Regions from separate parts of the Tessaracoccus lacteus genome, predicted to be linked through region 1. Evidence: predicted binding sites of a transcription regulator. Region 1 holds the regulator's gene; the other holds the start of a gene.

Evidence for each region. The regulator HrcA, encoded in region 1, represses chaperone genes, less so after heat shock. The targets are predictions, from matches to a motif close to TTGGCACTCGNNNNNNNCGAGTGCCAA.
Region 2: groL (chaperonin GroEL) is a predicted target of HrcA. The motif match lies at 2,402-2,428, and genes of this name have one in related genera.

The regions. Positions count from the first base shown of each region.
Region 1 is NZ_CP123967.1:1,261,871-1,266,196, forward strand. Features, by position in the region: gene araA (L-arabinose isomerase) at 1-1,013, shown strand, start outside; gene QH948_RS05675 (MBL fold metallo-hydrolase) at 1,079-1,849, opposite strand; gene hrcA (heat-inducible transcriptional repressor HrcA) at 1,921-2,922, shown strand; gene dnaJ (molecular chaperone DnaJ) at 2,943-4,115, shown strand; gene QH948_RS05690 (16S rRNA (uracil(1498)-N(3))-methyltransferase) at 4,112-4,326, shown strand, end outside.
Region 2 is NZ_CP123967.1:2,508,954-2,513,279, reverse strand. Features, by position in the region: gene manA (mannose-6-phosphate isomerase, class I) at 1-830, opposite strand, end outside; gene QH948_RS11715 (DUF3263 domain-containing protein) at 1,161-1,436, shown strand; gene QH948_RS11710 (hypothetical protein) at 1,862-2,317, opposite strand; gene groL (chaperonin GroEL) at 2,583-4,211, shown strand.

The DNA of each region.
Region 1 (4,326 bases):
CCGCCACCGGCTGGGCCGAGCTGCGCACCATGAAGCTCGCCCGCTTCGGCGACAACATGCGCAACGTCGCCGTCACCGAGGGCGACAAGACCGAGGCGGAGCACAAGCTCGGCGTCTCCATCAACACGTGGGGCGTCAACGAGGTCGTCGCCGCCGTCGAGGCCGTCTCCGACGCGGACGTCGATGCGCTGGTCGCCACCTATGAGGACCTCTACGACGTGGCCCCCGAGCTCCGCAAGGGCGGGGACCGTCACGAGTCGCTGCGCTACGGTGCGCGCCAGGAGATCGCGATGCGCGGCTTCCTCGAGTCGGTGGGAGCCAAGGGCTTCACCGATACCTTCGAGGACCTCGGCGGCCTGAGGCAGCTCCCCGGCCTGGCAGTGCAGCGCCTGATGGCCGACGGCTACGGCTTCGGCGCCGAGGGCGACTGGAAGACCGCTATCCTCGTGCGGCTGGCCAAGGTGATGGGCTACGGCCTGCCCGGCGGCGCCTCGCTGATGGAGGACTACACCTACGAGCTGACCCCCGGCAAGCAGAAGATCCTCGGCGCACACATGCTCGAGGTCTGCCCGTCGCTGACCACCTCGAAGCCGACGCTGGAGATCCATCCGCTCGGCATCGGCGACCGCGAGGACCCGGTTCGCCTGGTCTTCAACACGGACCCGGGCGAGGCCATCGTCGTGGCCATGTCCGACCTGCGCGACCGCTTCCGCCTGACCGCCAACGTGGTCGACGTCGTCGAGCCCGACCAGCCGCTGCCGAACCTGCCGGTCGCGCGCGCCGTCTGGGAGCCCCGCCCGAACCTGTCGACGTCCGCCGAGTGCTGGATCACCGCCGGCGCCGCGCACCACACCGTGATGTCGACCGCCGCGGGCCTCGAGCACTTCGAGGACTTCTCCGACATGGCCGACATCGAACTGGCGCTGATCGACGAGAACACCACCACCCGTGGGTTCGCCGCCGAGCTGCGCTACACCGCCGCGGTGCGCAAGTTCACCGACGGCCTGCGCTGACCTGACACCAGAGGGCGGCGCCTCCCATGGGGGGAGGCGCCGCCCTCTCCTCGTGTCCGGAGGTGTCAGAGGCCGAAGATCGGCAGCTGCTTCCTCGGCGTGATGCCCTTGGCGGCCAGCTCCGCGTAGGCCTTCGGCAGTGCGACGGCGAGCGTCTCGGCAGAGAACGGCCACTCGGTCGCGGCCGCCGCGTCCTCCAGCGCGGTGCCCTGCTGGATCAGCATCTCCGTCTGCCCGTAGAGCATCGAGATCTCGGCGCGGGCGATGAACGCGAAGTCACGGTCGACCACGTCGCCGTGGCCTGGGACGAACCGCGTGGTCGCGTTGGTGGCGCCCAGCACTCCGTCGAGGAACGTCGGCCAGTTGCTGAGGTTGCTGGTCTCGTCCACCTGGATGTCCGCGCCCTCCTCGAGCAGGTCCCCGGCGATCACCACGTTTTCGCCAGGAACGAACACCACGACGTCGCTGCGGGTGTGGGCCTCGCCGAAGTGGAGCGCCTCGACCCGCTGGTTGCCCAGGTCCAGCGAGACGGCCATCGAGAAGGTGCGGGTCACCGGCACCGCCGTCAGGTTCTCGTGGGCCAGCGACTCGACCTCTCCCATGCCCTTCAGGCCGCCGTAGTGGTCCTCGTGTGCGTGCGTGAGGATCACGTGCGTCACGGGCACACCCGCTCGCTCCTCGGCTGAGGCGAGCAGCTCCGCCCCTTGCGCGGGCGTGTTCCCGGCGTCGACGAGCAGGGCGGCGTCCTCGCCGATCACCAGCGTCGAGTTCACCCGGTGGGGCTCGAGGCGGGTCACGAGTACGCGGTTCGTCACGGGGGCCCAAGTCATCGACATGGGTCACATCATAATTCGGCGCTACACTGGCACTCGGCATCCGAGAGTGCCAGGAATCCACGGGAGGTGACATGCTGGACGACCGCAAACTCGAGGTCCTCAAGGCCATCGTTACCGACTACGTGGCCAGCCGCGAGCCCGTCGGCTCCAAGGCCCTTGTCGAGCGCCACCAGCTCGACGTGTCCGCCGCCACCGTGCGCAACGATATGGCCGCGCTGGAGGAGGAGGGCTACATCATGCAGCCCCACACCAGCGCCGGACGCATCCCCACGGACAAGGGCTACCGGCTGTTCGTCGACAAGCTGTCGAAGGTCAAGCCGCTGTCGACCGCGGAGCGCACGGCCATCACGACCTTCCTCGGCGGGACGGCCGACGTCGACGACCTCGTCAGCCGCACGGTCAGGCTGCTCGCCCAGCTGACCCGCCAGGTCGCCATCGTGCAGTACCCCATCGCGCAGCGCGACGTCATCCGGCACCTCGACCTCGTGACGCTGAGCCCCGAGCGGCTCCTGGTCATCGTCGTGCAGTCCAACGGGCGCGTCGACCAGACGACCCTCGAGGCCCCGGTGCTCGACGAGCCGCGCCTGCAGGCGCTGCGGGGCCGGATCGCCTCGGCGATCATCGGTCAGACGGCGGCCGACGCCGCCAGCGTGCTCGCCGGGTTCCTGGAGACCATCGCCCCGGAGGACCGGGCGCTGGCCGGCCCGGTCGTGGCCGCGGTCCTCGAGGCCATCGCGACGCAGCCCGCCTCGCAGGTTCTCGTCGCGGGCGTCCCGAACCTCGCTGGCACCGCGTTCGAGGCCAACATGCGGCCGCTGCTGGAGGCGCTCGAGGAGCAGGTCGTGCTGCTCCGGCTCCTGGGCGAGGCCGCGGGCGACGACGTCACCGTGCGCATCGGCCAGGAGAACCGGGCGCAGGGCTTCCACGCGACCAGCCTGGTGGCCGCTGGCTACGGCGCCCAGTACGGCGCCTCGCTGGGGGTCGTCGGACCCACCCGCATGGACTATCCCTCCACCATCGCCGCGGTCCGCGCCGTGGCACGCTACGTGAGCCGAATCCTCACCGAAGGCTGACGTCCCAACCGAGAAGAGACATGACCAAGGACTACTACGACATCCTCGGCGTCGAGCGCGACGCAACCCCTGAGGCCATCAAGAAGGCGTACCGTCGCCGCGCCATGAGGGTGCACCCCGACGTCGCGCCCGACGACGCCGACGCGGCCGAGAAGTTCAAGGAGCTCAGCGAGGCCTACGAGGTGCTGAGCGACTCGAACAAGCGCGCCGTGTTCGACCGCGGCGGAGACCCGATGTCCGGCGCCGGTTCCGCGGGCTTCAGCGGCTTCGGCGGCGGATTCTCCGGGGGCTTCGATTTCACCAACCTCGTCGACGCGATGTTCGGCCAGGCCGGCGGCCGCGGCCCGCGCTCGCGCGTGCGCCAGGGCCAGGACGCGCTGGTGCGCGTCACCCTGCAGCTGCACGAGGCCGTCTTCGGGGTGACCAAGCCCGTCAAGGTCGCCACCGCTGTCGTGTGCCCGAAGTGCTCCGGCAAGGGCGGCGAGCCCGGCTCCGAGCCCGTCACGTGCTCGACGTGTGACGGCGCCGGCGAGGTCACCGCGATCCAGCGCAGCTTCCTCGGCGACATCCGCACCACGCAGGCCTGCCCGACGTGCCGCGGCTACGGGACGATCATCCCGCAGCCCTGCTCGGAGTGCTCCGGCGAGGGCCGCGTCCGCACCACCCGGACGCTGCAGGTCAAGATCCCCGCGGGCGTCAGCACCGGCATCCGCATCCACCTGGAGGCGCAGGGCGAGGTCGGCCCCGGCGGCGGCCCCGCCGGCGACCTCTACGTCGAGCTGTCCGTCGCCGACCACGAGACGTTCCGCCGCGACGGCGACAACCTCGAGATGGTCGTGAAGCTGCCCATGACGGCCGCGGCGCTCGGCACCACCGTCGACGTCACGACGCTCGAGGCCGAGTGGGAGGGCTCCGACCCGGCCGACCGCAGCGTCGCCGTCGACATCCCGGCCGGCACGCAGTCCGGCACCCGCATCGCGCTGAAGGACCGCGGCGTGCCGAAGCTGCGCGGCGGCGGCCGCGGCGAGCTCGGCGTCACCGTGCTCGTGCAGACCCCGACGAAGCTGGACGATCACCAGCGGGACCTGCTGCGCCAGCTCGCCGAGTCGCGCCGCGAGGACCACCCGGAGGCGGAGACCGCGAAGCACGGCAAGGGCGTGCTCGGCAAGCTCTCCGAGTGGTTCACCTCGTGACCTTCCCGCTGTTCCTGGCCGACTTCGACGAGTCCGTCGCCGTCGGCTCGAGGATCGCCGTCGTAGGGGAGGAGGCGCACCACGGCATCGTGAAGCGCATCGCCCCCGGCGAGTCGGTCCTGCTCAGCAACGGCGCGGGACTCGGCCTGACCGGCACGGTGGTGGCCGTCGACAAGCGGGAGTTCGTCGTCGAGGTCACGGCCCTCGAGCA
Region 2 (4,326 bases), 1.2 Mb from region 1:
CCGCGCATCACGTTGTCCGAGTTAGCCATCACCTCGATGGCGGTGCCGCGGAGGTAGGCGTGCATCACGCCCGCCTCGAGGGCAACGGCCTCTCCGGGTTGCAGGGAGAAGCGGTTCAGCAGCAGTGCAGCCAGGATCCCCGGCTCGCCGGGGAAGTGCTCGTCGAGCTCGACGGCCGTACGGGCGAACATGCCGAGCCGGCCGGGAGAGTCGAGGTGGTTGACGGCGGCGGCGAGCACCACGTCGACGAGGTGTCGTCGGTCCTCCATCGACAGCACGTCGAGGAAGACCTCCTGGAGCGCGGGGGCGTCGCGGCGGTCGCGGAGCGGGCCGATGACCGACGTCAGCTCCTCGTCGACGCCCAGCGCCTCGAACAGGCCGGCGGTCTCCTGAGGGGCGCGGAACCCGAGGAGGCCCTCGAAGGGCGTCAGAGCGACGATGGCCTCCGGCTTGGGCCAGTCGTCCTTGTACGAGCGGCGGGGGTCGCTCGGGTGCAGACCCTGCAGAGACTCCTTCGCGTAGCCGACGACCGCCTGCTCCCTCGAGGGGTGCGCCTGCAGGCTGAGCGGAGACGAGGCCGACAGCAGCTTGACCATGAAGGGCAGCCTGCCCCCGAAGGAGGTGCGCGTCGCCTCGCCGAGGCACTCGGGGGTTTCCATCAGGAGTTCGGAGAGCGGGCTTCCGTCGTCGAGCGTGGCCGGCCCGTTCGGATGCGTGCCCAGCCAGTACTCAGCCCAGGGGAGTCCGTCCTGGTCCACCCCCAGGATTCCGGGGATGGCGTCCTCGCTGCCCCAGGCGAAGCGCTGCACGAATCCGTTCAGTCTGCGCATGGAATCTGTTTGTCCTCGTCGTTGATGGTCAGTTCTTCTCAGCGCTATGAGACTAGCGCGACCAGAACACGTCCGCCCGGGCGAGCGGTGGAGAGGGGCACGAAAGTGCCGCGGTCGCAGCCCAGAGCCACCGCCCGCCCGCTGCTTCGTCGCCCGCCGTGCGGCCGCTGCCCGCTGCCTGACTCCCTATCGCCCGGCTTCCCGTGCAGAAGAGTGGCCTGGCCCCCAGCAAGCGCGTACAGCCCGAGTGCTGGGGCCAGGTCACAGTTGTGCGCGGGCTTGGGGCCGGGGTGAATGACATGGGTGTGGTTTGCGCCTAGAATGGCGGCCATGTCCGAGGCCCTCTCCTTCGCCGGCGCAGCCGATCTGGCCGAGCGTGACGCCGCCATCCTCGATTTCGAGGACAGCTGGTTCACGTCGTCGGTGCCGAAGGAGCAGGCGATCATGGAGCACTTCTCCATGACGGCGGCCAGGTACTACCAGCACCTGAACACGCTGATCGACACCCCTGAGGCGCTGGCCTACAAACCGCTCCTGGTGAAGCGCCTGCGCCGGATGCGCGTCCAGCGCCAGTCTGCGCGGTCAGCCCGCCGGCTGCAGGGCTGAGTCGGCCCCTTCGCTCCGCTCAGGGCGTTTCGACAAGCTCAACGATCCGGTTCCTTGAGCTTGTCCTGTCGGGTTCCTTGAGCTTGTCCTGTCCGGTTCCTCGAGCTTGTCCTGTCCGGTTCCTCGAGCTCGTCCTGTCCGGTTCCTTGAGCTTGTCGAAAGGCGCCGAGGAAGCGCGCCAGCGCTGACGAGGGGAACCGCTGCCACCACCGCCCCGGACGCCACCCTTACGTGCAGACGCCACCCTTCCGTGCAGACGCCACCCGTCTCGACACATGCCACCGCCATGGCGGTGGCAGGTGCGAAGAAGGGTGGCGTCCGTCGTTACGGGTGGCGTCCGTCGTTACGGGTGGCGGCCGTCGTTACGGGTGGCGGCCGTCGTTACGGGTGGCGTCGGTCGGTAAGGGTGGCGTCCGGGGCACGGTTCAACGGCCCTGGCGCAGCAGCGCCGCGATGCCTTCCCGGAGCGGGCGCCGCGCACGTTCCCGGTAGCCGCCGTCGGCCAGGCCGGCCTGCACCTCGAAGAAGTTGGCCGCCGCCCGGTCTCCGGTCCGGAGCAGCGACCAGCCCACCTGCACGAAGTAGAACAGCAGGAACGGCAGCCCCAGGCAGTAGGCCCACTGCCAGGCGTGCTGCTCCTCGTGCGCGAGCACCGTCGGGGTCCGGCTCTCCGCCTTCTCCAGGCTGTCGCGGAACACGAGCACCACGGAGCCGACGGTCATGGCGCCGGCGTCGGTGACGGGCAGCCGGACGTGATCGAACACCACCAGATGGCCCAGCCTGCGCAGCCTGCCTCGTCCCGCGACCGCCAGGGTCAGCCCGAGCGGCGTCGACAGGTTCACCAGATTGGCGGCGTCGCGCAGCCATCTCGACAGATCCATGGGTACCTCCTGCGGCCGACTGGCAGCGAGGCTAGTGCCCGACGGTGTCGGCCAGCCCCGACGCGCCTCGACGGGCCGGAGGTCTTTGCACTCTCTTGGGTCGAGTGCTAATAATGGATCTAGCACTCGGCGAGGTCGAGTGCTACCGAATCGCAGGTGAGGCAACTTGCCGTCCGTCGCGGGCACCGACCGGTTCGCACAACAAGACACTGAAGCAAATCCCGGGGTGCTCGCACCCCATCGACGGGAGGACTCCCGAACCACCATGGCAAAGCTGATTGAGTTCAACGAAGACGCGCGCCGCGGCCTTGAGCGCGGCATGAACACCCTGGCCGACGCGGTCAAGGTGACGCTGGGCCCCAAGGGCCGCAACGTCGTCCTGGAGAAGAAGTGGGGCGCCCCCACGATCACCAACGATGGCGTGTCCATCGCCAAGGAGATCGAGCTCGAGGATCCCTACGAGCGCATCGGTGCCGAGCTCGTCAAGGAGGTCGCCAAGAAGACTGACGACGTCGCTGGCGACGGCACCACCACCGCCACCGTGCTGGCACAGGCGATGGTCCGCGAGGGCCTGCGCAACGTGTCCGCCGGTGCCAACCCGATGGGCCTGAAGAAGGGCATCGAGACGGCCGTCGAGGCGATCGTCGGAAAGATCGCCGAGATGGCGATCGACGTCGAGACCAAGGAGCAGATCGCCGCCACCGCGTCGATCTCCGCCGCTGACTCCACCGTTGGCGAGATCATCGCCGAGGCGATGGACAAGGTCGGCAAGGAAGGCGTCATCACCGTCGAGGAGTCGAACACCTTCGGCCTGGAGCTCGAGCTCACCGAGGGCATGCGCTTCGACAAGGGCTACATCTCCCCGTACTTCGTCACCGACACGGAGCGCATGGAGGCCACCCTCGATGACCCGTACATCCTGATCGCCAACTCCAAGGTCGGCTCGCTGAAGGACCTGCTGCCCGTCCTGGAGAAGGTCATGCAGTCCGGCAAGCCGCTGCTGGTCATCGCCGAGGACGTCGAGGGCGAGGCCCTTGCCGGCCTGATCGTCAACAAGATCCGCGGCACCTTCAAGTCGATCGCCGTCAAGGCGCCCGGCTTCGGCGACCGCCGCAAGGCCATGCTGACCGACATCGCCATCCTCACCGGTGGCCAGGTCATCTCCGAGGAGGTCGGCCTGTCGCTCGACGCCGTCACCCTCGACCTGCTCGGCCGCGCCCGCTCCGTGCTCGTCACCAAGGACGAGTGCACCATCATCGAGGGCGCCGGTGACTCGGCTCAGATCGAGGGTCGCGTGACCCAGATCCGCCGCGAGATCGAGAACTCGGACTCCGACTACGACCGCGAGAAGCTGCAGGAGCGCCTGGCCAAGCTGGCCGGCGGTGTTGCCGTCATCAAGGTCGGCGCGGCCACCGAGGTCGAGCTCAAGGAGCGCAAGCACCGCATCGAGGACGCCGTCCGTAACGCCAAGGCTGCGGTCGAGGAGGGCATCATCCCCGGTGGCGGCGTCGCGCTGCTGCAGGCATCCAAGGCCGCCTCGGTCGAGGGCCTGACCGGTGACGAGGCCGTCGGCGCGCAGATCGTGTTCGCCTCCGCCTCCGCGCCGCTCAAGCAGATCGCGCACAACGCCGGCCTCGAGGGCGGCGTCGTGGCGGAGAAGGTCGCGAACCTTCCCGCGGGCGAGGGCCTCAACGCCGCCACCGGCGAGTACGTCAAGATGGTCGAGGCCGGCATCATCGATCCGGCCAAGGTCACCCGCTCGGCTCTGCAGAACGCCGCGTCGATCGCCGCGCTGTTCCTCACCACCGAGGCCGTCGTCGCGGACAAGCCCGAGAAGGCTGCCCCCGCCGGCGCCCCCGGCATGGACGAGATGGGCGGCATGGGCGGCTTCTGAGCCATCCAGCACCCGTTACCGGAGGGCGGTCCCGTCAGGGGCCGCCCTCCTGCGCGTTCGGGCGAGGTCGATCGTGGTTTCCGTCGGCCGGCCGACGGAAACCACGATGCACGGT